Regions from separate parts of the Streptomyces sp. NPDC002994 genome, predicted to be linked through region 1. Evidence: riboswitches for the same ligand, from Rfam matches in the RefSeq annotation. Region 1 holds a riboswitch; each other region holds the start of a gene.

Region 1 (3,900 bases):
CTAAGCGATGCGCTGATGGGGTGGGGGCTCTCGGCCGTCGAGGATTCCGCGCTGGTGATCCTGTCGGAGCTGCTGACCAATGCTGGCCGTCATGCCCGCGTACCGGGGCAGGACATCGAGACGCGCAACCTCCGGATGCTCGGCGGGCTGCGCATCGAGGTACACGACGGCTCATGCAAGCTGCCGAGCCTGTCTACCCTCGACGGTGACGGGGACAGCGGGCGCGGGCTGTGGTTGGTCGATCAGCTTGCCGACCGTTGGGACGTATGCCCACGCGCAGAGCTCGGCAAGGTCGTATGGGCTGAGATCTCGACGCCTGCTGGGAGCGGTGATCAGAGTGGTGGGTGAACGTCGGAGGATCGTAGCTGCGGTTACGGCGTGGGGCCTGGTGCTGGAGCTCGTCTTCAACAGGGCGCCCGCAGTGCGGGTGTATGGCGCGGACACGATGGCAGTGAAACTGTGAAAGATCACGGGCACGCGCGGGTCGGGACGGTGCTGCGCTTTGTGGATTGGACGCTGAGCCTGGATGTCTCGGGCAGTGCGCCGATCAACGAGGTGGAGTGCACCACATGCCATGAGGCGGCGGAGCCCGGTGAGTGGGGCGTGTTGGAGGAATGGTGTCTGCGGCACGCGGGCCGTACCCGGCATACCGGGTTCCGGGCCATCACGACGGCGTTCTTCCGCGCGACATGCCATGAGTCGCTGCCGGAGGTTGCCGATGGCAGTGCGTAGAAGGGTGGTTGGCGGGGGCGTTGGTGGGCCAGTGGCCTTAGTCGGTACGTGCGCGTGTCCTGATCTGTGGGAAGGCTGGCTCTGGGGACATGGTGACGGCGTACCCGCAACGCGCAAGCTTGATCCATGACCAACACCGCAGCCGGAATCGCCGCCCCCGACACCAAGCTCGCCACCGCCGCCACCGAACTCGTCCGCGACACGACAAGCGAGCTGATCTACCACCACTCCCGCCGGGTGTACTGGTTCGGCAGCCTCCAGGGGCAGAACCGCGGCCTGAGCTTCGACGCCGAACTCCTCTACATCGGCGCCATGTTCCATGACCTCGGCCTCAACGAGGATTTCCGCACCAGCGGCCGCCGCTTCGAAGTGGACGGCGCCGACGAGGCCCGCCGCTTCCTCCAGAGCCACGGCGTCCCCGAGGACAGCATCCGTCGCGTCTGGACCGCCATCGCCCTGCACACCACTCCCGGCATCCCGCAGTTCATGGAGCCGGAAGTCGCCCTCGTCACCGCCGGGGTGGAGTACGACGTACTCGGCATCAGTTACGACGACATCAGCGCCGAAGACCGCGCCGCGATCACCGCACTCCACCCCCGCCCCGACTTCAAGAAGCGCATCCTCGCCGCCTTCACCGAAGGCATCGCCCCCAAGCCCGAGACCACCTTCGGCAACGTCAAGGCCGACGTACTGGAGCACTTCGTGCCGGGTTACGAGCGAGGCGACTTCGTCGGGACGATTCAGAACTCCGCCTGGCCCGAATGACCACGACGCGGGACGCACTGACAGACTGTGCGCGACCCGGGCGGCAGGATCCAGGAAGCCGGTGCGAATCCGGCACGGTCCCGCCACTGTGACCGGGCATCGCGACTGCCGTCGCCATGCCCGGAAGCCAGGAACTGACCTGCCGCCTTCTTCACCACCGACCAGGGGACGAGGAAATCCCCCGGAGGAGGCACCACTGTGTCCTGCCGTACCCGCCGCGCGCTCGTCGCCACCGCCGCCGCCCTGCTCCCCCTCACAGCCGGCACCGCCTGCACGGCGGCCGGGAAACAGCCCGCGCCCGCGGCAAAGGCCGCCGCCGGCTTCCCCTACACCGTCACCAACTGCGGCGTGAAGACGACGTACACCGCACCCCCCACCCGCGTCGTCACCATGAACCAGCACGTCACCGAGGTGATGCTGGAGCTCGGCCTCGCCAAGTCCCTCGCGGGCACCGCTTACCTCGACGACAAGGTGCTCCCCAAGTACGAGAAGGAGTACAAGGCCACCCCCGTGCTGGCCAAGGAGTACCCCTCGTACGAGAAGCTGCTCGCCGCCAACCCCGACTTCGTGTACGGCGGTTACGCCTCCGCCTTCTCCGCCGGCGACGGCCGCAGCCGCGAGACGCTGAAGAAGTCCGGCATCAACTCCCGCCTGAACACCGAATACTGCGCCGACGGCAAGACCTCGATGGACGCCCTCTACCAGGAGATCCGCGAGGTCGGCCGCACCTTCGGCGTCACCGACCGCGCCGAGCGCTGGATCGCCGACGCCAAAAAGGGCAACGCCGCCACCGAGAAGAAGCTGGCGGGCGCCGACCCCGTCTCCGTCTTCGTCTACGACGGCGGCGACAAGACCGCCTCCACCGTCGGCGGCGCGGGCATCGGCAACGAGATGATCAAGCGCGCGGGCGGCAAGAACGTCTTCGCCCACCTCCCCAAGCCGTTCGCCGACGCCGCCTGGGAAAACGTCGTGGACCGCAAGCCCGAGACGATTCTCATCCTCGACTACGGCGGGACCACCGTCGCCCAGAAGAAGCAGCGCCTCATCGACGACCCCGCCCTCGCCGATGTCCCCGCCGTCAAGAACAAGCGCTTCGCCGTCCTGCCCCTCTCCGACATGGTCCTCGGCGTCCGCGCACCGGCTGCCGTCGACACCCTCGCGCGCCAGCTGCACCCTGAGCTCGAGAAGTAGCGGGCGGCGGCCGTGAGCTGCAAGACCCCCGCCGCCCGCGGGCCCCTGCGCTATCCCCTCCTGCTCACCGCGCTCACCGCCCTGCTCGGCGCGGCGGCGGTCGCGGGACTCGCCCTCGGCTCGGTACGCATCCCCGCCACGCACGTGCTGGAGATCGTCACCGGCGCCGCCGGCCCCGGCCCGTACCGCACGATCGTCCTCGACGTACGGCTGCCACGCGTCCTGCTCGGCGCCGTCGTCGGCGCCGGGCTCGCCGTCATCGGCACCGTCCTCCAGGCCCTCGTACGCAACCAGCTCGCCGACCCCTTCCTCCTCGGCGTCTCATCCGGGGCATCGGTCGGCGCGGTCGGCGTCATAGTCCTGGGGGTCGGTGCCGGCCTCGCCACCACCGTCACCGTTCCGCTCGCCGCCTTCGCGGGCGCGCTCGGCTCACTCGTCCTCGTGTACGGGCTGGCGCGCGGCGGCGGCGCCCCTATGACCACCGGGCGTCTCGTCCTCGCCGGAGTCGCCGTCTCGTACATCCTGTCCGCCCTGACCAGCCTGCTGATGGTCACCTCGGCCCGCGCCGACCACCTCAAAGAAACCCTCTACTGGACCCTCGGCGGCCTCGGCAGCGCCCGCTGGGACATGCTCGCGCTCCCCGCGACCGTCCTCGCCGTCGGTACGGCCCTCCTCATCACCCTCGCCCGGCCGCTCGACCTGCTCCTGGCCGGAGAGGAGGGCGCCACCGTCCTCGGCCTCGACACCGGCCGCTTCCGCGCCGCCGTCTTCGTCCTGGCCTCGCTGCTCACCGGCGTACTCGTCGCCTTCAGCGGCGCGATCGGCTTCGTCGGCCTGATGGTCCCGCACGCCGCGCGCATGGCCGTCGGCGCCGGACACCGCCGGCTGCTGCCCGTCGCCGCGCTCGGTGGTGCGGTTTTCCTGGTCCTGGCCGACCTGGCGGCCCGTACCGTCGCCGCGCCTCAGGACATCCCCGTCGGCGTACTCACGGCGCTCACCGGCGGCCCGTTCTTCCTGTGGATGCTGCGCCGCCGCCCGGAAGGCGGCGGGACCGAAGGAGCCCCGGCGTGACGACCCTGACCGCACAAGGCCTCTCGTACGGCACCGAAGGCCGCCACCTCGTCGACGACGTCACCCTGACCGCCGCCGACGGCGAGACCGTCGGCCTGATCGGCCCCAACGGCAGCGGCAAGACAACCCTCCTGCGCTGCG
Region 2 (3,900 bases), on a different contig from region 1:
CCGCCTCAAGGTCGGTGACCTCGTCGCGCAGCGCCAGAGCGACCTGGCGGGCCGTGTCGGCGAGCGGCTGGTCGTCGCGGACGAACGACCAGGCGAGCATGGTGACGGGCCCGGTCAGCATGCCCTTGACCGGGCGGTCGGTGAGCGACTGGGCGTACGACGTCCAGCGCACCGTCATCGGCTCGGGGCGCGACACGTCACCGGCCAGGACGGGCGGCCGGACGTAGCGCGTGCCGTACGACTGGACCCAGCCGTGCCGGGTGGCGAGATAGCCGGTGAGCTGCTCGGCGAAGTACTGGACCATGTCGCCCCGTTCGGGTTCGCCGTGCACCAGCACATCGAGACCCGCCTTCTCCTGGAAGGCTATGACCTCGCGGATCTCCGCCGCGATCCGCTCGTCGTACGCCGGAGAGTCGATGCGCCCCGCCCGCAGATCGGCGCGGGCGCCGCGCAGCTCCGTGGTCTGCGGGAACGAGCCGATGGTGGTCGTGGGCAGGAGCGGCAGGCCGAGCCGGGCCCGCTGGGCCGCTGTTCGCTCGGCGTACGGCTCGGGGCGGCGGGCCTGCGCCGGGGTGATGGCCGAGCAGCGGGCGCGTACAGCCGGGTCGTGGGTGAGCGCGGAGGCGGCGCGGGAGGCCAGAGCGGCCCGGTTCGCGGCGAGTTGGGGCGCGACGGCGTTGGCGCCGCGACTCAGGCCGGTGGCCAGGGTGACGGTTTCCGACACCTTCTGCCGGGCGAAGGCCAGCCAGCGGGCGACCTGCGGGTCCAGGTCGCGTTCGGCGGTGGCGTCCAGCGGCACATGAAGCAGGGAGCAGGACGGCGCGACGTCCACCCGGTCCGCGAGCCCGAGCAGGGTGGCGAGGGTGGAGAGCGAGCTCTCCAGGTCGTTGATCCATACGTTACGGCCGTCGATGACCCCGGCGATCAGCCGCTTGCCCGGCAGACCGCCGGCCGCGGCGAGGTCGTCGAGGTTCGCGGCACCCGGCCCGGTGAAGTCCATGGCCAGGCCCTCGACCGGAGCGTGGGCGAGGACGGGCAGTGCCTCGCCGAGACGGTCGAAGTACGACGCGACAAGGAGCTTCGGCCGGTCGGTGAGCGCGCCGAGCTCGCGGTAGACGCGGGCGGTGGTGCTCAGCACGGCCGGGGACTGGTCCTGCACGAGGGCGGGCTCGTCCAACTGGACCCAGTCGGCGCCCGCCGCCCGAAGGTCCGCGAGGACTGCGGCGTACACCGGCAGCAGCCGGTCGATCAGGGTGAGCGGATCGAATCCGTCGGCGACGTCCGGGGCGGCCTTGGCGAGGAGCAGGAACGTAACGGGGCCGACCAGCACCGGACGGGCGGTGTGGCCGAGTGCGACCGCCTCCCGCAACTCCCCGACCGGGCCCCGGGAGTCGGCGGTGAAGGTGGTGTCCGGGCGGAGTTCCGGCACCAGGTAGTGGTAGTTGGTGTCGAACCACTTGGTCATTTCCAGCGGCGCGCCACGGTCCGTGCCGCGCGCCATGGCGAAGTAGCCGTCCAGCCAATCGGCGGCGAAGGCGGCGCGGTGGCGCGCGGGGATCGCGCCGACCATCACGGCGGTGTCCAGTACGTGGTCGTACAGCGAGAAGCTGCCGGTGGGCACTTCCCGGATGCCGGCGTCCGCCAGCTGCTGCCAGGTGTCGCGGCGCAGTTCGGCGGCGGTCCGGCGCAGGGACGCGGCGCTGATGCGGCCCGCCCAGTAGCCCTCGACGGCCTTCTTGAGCTCCCGGCGCGGGCCCTGACGGGGCCAGCCGTGCACGGTGGGAAGCGAATGCGGGGTGGCGAAACGGTCAGCCACGGGACTCTCCTTCGCGAGTCGCGGAGACGACCCCGGCAACCGGGCGAGGACGCGAAGGAACGGCGTACCGGACAGCACACCGGACGGCTCACAACAGCCGTGCCGCGCCTGCCCGTTACCGCCGACCCGCCCTCGAGGTCACCGAGATCTCCGCATGCGGGGTCGCACGCGGGCAGTGGCAGGTCTTCGGACTCGCGGGCCGGCCTGCCGGGGGCTTGCACCCGGCGGGCACCTACTGGCCGTCGCTTCCCGGTCCCGGAGATCCGGGGCCAGTGCGTATGACGGCGGTCGTTCCCACTCACCGCTGCGGGGCAGTTCCGGATTCCCACCGGATTCCCTCTTACGACGCTTCCGTCCGGCTGACGGAGCGAACCAGCTGCAGGGACAACGTACTCCACGTACCTTCGCTCCCGGCACGACTCCCGGAAGGAGACCGAGGCCGGAGCCAGTGAGGCCGGCAGGAGACGGCACCGTACGGCGAAGGGTCTGTGACGTACACGGACAGCGGTCCACGTATGGCGGGCGCCACCGTGCGCGGAAGGGGCCGGGGGCCGAGGGTGGGTGACATGTCTCATCACCTCAGCGGGCCGAATCTGCGGTCGCCCATGGACGACGCGCGGCTGGATCTGACGGACCTGTTCGCGTTCACGGTGCCGGGCGGGCGCACCGTCCTGATCATGAACGTCCACCCGATCGCCCCGGCCGCGGGCGCGGCGTTCCACCCGGACGCGGTCTACCGCATCAATGTCGACATCGACGGCGACGATCACGCCGACGCGGCGTTCAGCTTCGTCTTCTCCCCGCCCGTCGACGGCCGGCAGACGGCGACCGTGTACTGGGCGACGGGGGCGCAGGCCCGCAGCGCGGAGCCCGGCGGGCAGGAGATCTTCACCGACGCGCCGGTCGCCCTCGGGGCGGAGGCGCGGGTGGTCGAGGCCGGTCCGTACCTCTTCTCGGCCGGTCTGCGCAGCGACCCGTTCTTCGCCGACCTGGACGGCATCGTCAAGGACTTCCAGTGGACCGGCGTGGACTGGGGAGCCGACAAGAACGTTCTGGGCATCGTGCTGGAGGTTCCGAGCGACGAGCTGTGCCCCGACCCGGTGATCGGGGTGTGGGCGCGGGTGAGCCTGCGCCAGGACGGCCGGCTGAAGTCCGTCGACCGCGGGGCCCACCCGTCGCTGACGGCGTACTTCAACCCCGAGGAGGCGAAGGACGCCTACAACGAAGGCGAGCCCGCCGAGGACTGGGCGACGTACAGCGGGCCGTGGACCGAGGTGCTCCGCCACACCGGCGGCTACGACGCGCACGCCGCCGAAGAGGTCCTGCGTACGGTCCTGCCGGACATCCTGGTCTACGACCGCAACCGTCCCGCCGCCTACCCCAACGGCCGGGCTCTCACCGACGACGTCACCTCGACCCGGCTGGCCATGATCTCGGGCGGGAAAGTCGCCAGCGACCACATCGGCCCGCACACCGACCTCCTCCTCGACTTCCCTTACCTGGGCGCACCCCACCCGGATCCGGCAGTCGGCTGATCACGCGCGCGATGCTTGGCGGCGGGTCAGGTCGTGGCCGCCCAGGGCGCCTCGAAAGGTGTACTGGTTGGCGATCCGGAAGACGCAGAACGCGCTGATCATCATGTGTACGTCGATCACGTCCGGGGTGACGAACTCACTGCTTGCCCGGTCCGCGTCCAGGATCTTGCTGATCAGGTCGAGCGCGGGCGTATCCAGGTTCGCGAGCGCCGGCGACCTGCGGATGTGCTCCGCCCGCTGGCGGTCCTTGTCGGCCTGGGGGCCGGCGGCGAGGTCATGGGGCCTCCACTCGTATGCGCAGGCTAGTCACGCTCCGGGGCGGGCGCGGGTGGGTGCTGGGCGGCGAGCCGGACCGGGGCGTTGGCCATGCCGAAGCCGCGGTAATCGCCGACGCGCTGCACGATCTCGAAGAAGACCCGGCCGACGGTGACCGTATAGAGGTGCAGGAACTCGCCGCCCTCGCCCTCGTCGGACCTGTCGTACATCAGCCCGAGCTCACGCAATTCCCGGTGGCGCGCCTCGCCGAGGTCGAAGCGGGCCCGCAGGTCG
Region 3 (3,900 bases), on a different contig from region 1:
GCGGTAGAGGGCCCGTACTTCCTCGGGGATCCAGCTGAAGCCCTGGACGGAGCCGCTCGCCTCGCGCAGCGCCTCGCGGGACTGGGCGTCCCACACGCCGAGCTTCTTCAGGTCCTCCACCAAGTAGGCGTTGACCTGGAGGAATTCACCGCTCAGCGTCTCGCGCTTGAAGAGGTTGGAAACCTGCGGCTCGATGCACTCGTACACGCCCGCGATCGACGCGATGGTCGCGGTCGGCGCGATCGCGAGGAGCAGGGAGTTGCGCATTCCGGTCTTGGCGATACGGGCGCGCAGCGCGTCCCACCGCTCCGGCCAGGTGACCTCGACGCCGTAGTGGTCGGGGTGCAGGACACCGCGCGCCGCGCGGGTCTTCTCCCAGGCCGGGAGCGGGCCGCTGACCTCGGCGAGGTCGCAGGACGCCTCGTACGCGGCGAGCATGATGCGCTCGGCGATCTTCGTGGAGAGGGCCAGTGCCTCGGGGGAGTCGAAGGGCAGGCGCAGCTTGAAGAAGACGTCCTGGAGACCCATCGCGCCGAGGCCCACCGGACGCCACTTGGCGTTGGAGCGGCCGGCCTGCTCGGTCGGGTAGAAGTTGATGTCGACTACGCGGTCGAGAAAGGTGACGGCCGTACGGACGGTCTCGTCCAGCCGCTCCCAGTCGATTTCGCCGTTCCCGAGAACGAACGAACCGAGGTTGACCGAGCCGAGGTTACAGACGGCCGTTTCGCCGTCGTCCGTGACCTCAAGGATCTCGGTGCAGAGGTTCGAGGAGTGGACGACGGAGCCGGGTTCGGCCGTCTGGTTCGCCGTACGGTTCGACGCGTCCTTGAACGTCATCCAGCCGTTCCCGGTCTGCGCCAGGGTGCGCATCATCCGGCCGTACAGCTGGCGCGCGGGAATCGTCGTACGGGCCAGTCCGTCCGCCTCCGCCTTGCGGTACGCCGCGTCGAAAGCGTCGCCCCACAGGTCGACGAGCTCGGGAACGTCGGAGGGCGAGAACAGCGACCAGTCGGCGTCCGCGTCGACGCGGCGCATGAACTCGTCGGGGATCCAGTGCGCGAGGTTCAGGTTGTGCGTACGCCGCGCCTCCTCACCCGTGTTGTCGCGGAGCTCCAGGAACTCCTCGATGTCCGCGTGCCACGTCTCCAGGTAGACGCAGGCCGCGCCCTTGCGGCGGCCGCCCTGGTTGACGGCGGCGACCGACGAGTCGAGGGTGCGCAGGAAGGGGACGATGCCGTTGGAGTGGCCGTTCGTGCCGCGGATCAGGGAGCCGCGGGCGCGGATGCGGGAGTACGAGAGGCCGATGCCGCCCGCGTGCTTCGAGAGGCGCGCGACCTCGTGGTACCGGCCGTAGATCGAGTCGAGCTCGTCGAGCGGCGAGTCCAGCAGGTAGCAGGACGACATCTGCGGGTGGCGCGTACCGGAGTTGAAGAGCGTAGGCGACGACGGGAGGTAGTCGAGGCGGCTCATCAGGCGGTACAGCGCGGCGACCTCGTCGGCGGCCGCTGCCGACTCGTCCTTCGCCAGGCCGGACGCGACGCGCAGCATGAAGTGCTGGGGCGTTTCGATCACCTGACGGGTGATCGGGTGGCGCAGGAGGTAGCGGCTGTAGACCGTGCGCAGGCCGAAGTAACCGAAGCGGTCGTCGGCCGCGGTGTCGACGAGTGCGTCCAGGCGGGCCGCGTGGGCGGTCACGAAGTCGGCCGTACGGTCGGCGATCAGGCCCTCGCGGTGGCCGACGGAGACCGACTCGGAGAAGGTACGGACGCCCTGCGTCGCCGCCTCGTCCCGGATCGTGCGGGTCAGGAGGCGGGCCGCGAGGCGGGAGTACGCCGGGTCCTCGGAGATCAGCCCGGCGGCGGCGTCGGTGGCGAGACCCCGGAGCTCCGCTGCGTCCGACGCCGCGTTGCGGCCGCGCAGTGCGGCTGCGGCGACTCTGCCCGGGTCGGTGTCGGTGAGGTCGGCGGTGAGGTCGGTCAGGGTCCGCAGAAGTGCGGTCCCAGCTCCTTCAGACGACTCCGACGACTCCGTCGACTCCGTGGCAGTTGCCGGATCGGCTGGCGCGATGGTCACGCGGTGCTCTCCCTCGCTCGGCTCGGGGCCGGCGGGGGAGGCGGGGGCGTACGGGCACACGTCACCCCTGAAGGGCGGCACACCGCGTAGCGTCCACCGGCCCAACCGCGAGGCCCGGACGTGTCGGTATCCGGTTCGGTCGAGCCGGATACGCCGTCGGCAGGTGTTCGGACTCCTGGGTGCGCAAAAGCACACCGATCACACCGTTGCGGGACAGTTCCGGATTCACACCGGATTCCCCTGCGGCGACAGCGAGCATGAGCATACATGTGGGGGCGGTTGGATGGTGCAGCCCCCACATGTTGTGTCACGCGGGAAGGGCACCGGAGTCCTGTGCCGAGGGTCCCAGACCCCGCTCCTCAAACGCCGGAGGGGCTGAGAGTTGCCGCTGCGCGGCAAATCCAGCCCCGCCCGGCAACATCCAGCCCGTCCGGCGTTTGAGGACACGCCCGTAGGGCGTCTGTGTGGGGGACTGGGGGCTCGCCCCCAGTTCGGGAAGGGGCGGGTAGGGGAACAAGCCCCGCGCAGCGGCCCGCCCGCACCCGTACCCCACGCGCACGGGCCGCCGCCTCCCCAGGGGAGACCGGCGGCCCGTGTTGCACCGTTCAGCAGCAGCGGAAGCCCTCGCGGGGGTCCGCCTCGCGGGCGTCCGTGCGGCTGCGTTCGAACTCGCGGCGGGTCATGACCGGCGCCCCAGGGTCGCAGGACCTCGTGTGGGCGACGTACCGGTCGTACGCCGACTCGCCGGTCAACTCGCGGACGTACCAGCGGATGCGGCCCGCCGCGCGCCGTACGTCCGTCAGGGTCATGCGGACGTCCCCGTACCCGTCGGCGCCGTCTCCTTGCTGTTGCCGCCCTCCGGCCCGACGCCTGCCGCGACCAGCTCGGCCTTCTCTTCCTTCGTCGCGATGATCGACGCGGGGGCGACCAACTTGGACTCGACGTACGGCGCCTCGTGGAGCTTCACGCTCTCGGGGTCGCTGATCGCCTTGAGGCAGACCCGGCCGGCGTCGGCGAGCACCACCACGATGAGGACCGCGAAGAGCGCGCACAGCACGCCGTCGACCGTCGAGTTGGTGACGACGGTGTGCATCTGGTCCATGTTCTTGGCAGGCGGCAGCACCTGGCCCGCGTCGATGCCGGCCTGGTACTTGTCGCGCTGCGCGAAGAAGCCGACCTTCACGTCGTCCGAGAAGATCTTCTGCCAGCTGGCGGTGAGTGTGACCGCCACGTCCCAGGCGAGCGGGACCGCTGTGACCCACGCCCACTTCAGGCGGCCGGACTTGACCAGGAGGGTCGTGCAGACCGCGAGAGCGACCGCGGCCAGCAGCTGGTTCGCGATGCCGAAGAGCGGGAAGAGCTGGTTGATGCCGCCCAGCGGGTCGTGTACGCCGACCCACAGGAAGTAACCCCAGCCGCCGACGACGACCGCGCTGGCGAACCAGACGCCCGGCTTCCAGCTGACCTGGCGGAACGGCTTGTAGACGTTGCCGAGCATGTCCTGGAGCATGAAGCGCCCGACGCGGGTGCCGGCGTCCACCGTGGTGAGGATGAACAGCGCCTCGAACATGATCGCGAAGTGGTACCAGAACGCCTTCATGGCCGTGCCGCCGACGACAGCGGAGAAGATCTCCGCCATGCCGAGCGCGAACGTCGGCGCGCCACCCGTGCGCGACAGCAGGCTCTGCTCCTCGACGTCCTTCGCCGCCTGGGCCAGCGCCTCGGGGGAGATGGAGAAGCCCAGGTTCGTCACCGCTTGTGACGCCGCCTGGACGTTGTCGCCGATCACGCCGACCGGAGAGTTGATCGCGAAGTACAGGCCGGGGT

The links. A riboswitch is a leader RNA that binds a small molecule or an ion and turns the genes downstream of it on or off. The one in region 1 is predicted to bind cobalamin.
Region 2: it holds a riboswitch for cobalamin, as region 1 does, so the genes downstream of both, metE (5-methyltetrahydropteroyltriglutamate--homocysteine S-methyltransferase) here and ABZX79_RS37180 (ABC transporter substrate-binding protein) in region 1, are expected to answer to the same signal.
Region 3: it holds a riboswitch for cobalamin, as region 1 does, so the genes downstream of both, ABZX79_RS32340 (ribonucleoside-diphosphate reductase subunit alpha) here and ABZX79_RS37180 (ABC transporter substrate-binding protein) in region 1, are expected to answer to the same signal.

The regions. Positions count from the first base shown of each region.
Region 1 is NZ_JBEXNQ010000054.1:10,835-14,734, reverse strand. It holds gene ABZX79_RS37190 (ATP-binding protein) at 1-348, shown strand, start outside; gene ABZX79_RS37185 (HD domain-containing protein) at 859-1,497, shown strand; cobalamin riboswitch at 1,522-1,659, shown strand; gene ABZX79_RS37180 (ABC transporter substrate-binding protein) at 1,696-2,688, shown strand; gene ABZX79_RS37175 (iron ABC transporter permease) at 2,701-3,759, shown strand; gene ABZX79_RS37170 (ABC transporter ATP-binding protein) at 3,756-3,900, shown strand, end outside.
Region 2 is NZ_JBEXNQ010000003.1:264,772-268,671, forward strand. It holds gene metE (5-methyltetrahydropteroyltriglutamate--homocysteine S-methyltransferase) at 1-1,816, opposite strand, end outside; cobalamin riboswitch at 1,976-2,208, opposite strand; gene ABZX79_RS04985 (DUF4331 family protein) at 2,383-3,351, shown strand; partial or broken gene ABZX79_RS04990 (hypothetical protein) at 3,352-3,579, opposite strand; gene ABZX79_RS04995 (TIM barrel protein) at 3,654-3,900, opposite strand, start outside.
Region 3 is NZ_JBEXNQ010000033.1:21,924-25,823, forward strand. It holds gene ABZX79_RS32340 (ribonucleoside-diphosphate reductase subunit alpha) at 1-2,073, opposite strand, end outside; cobalamin riboswitch at 2,214-2,345, opposite strand; gene ABZX79_RS32345 (YbdD/YjiX family protein) at 2,679-2,882, opposite strand; gene ABZX79_RS32350 (carbon starvation CstA family protein) at 2,879-3,900, opposite strand, start outside.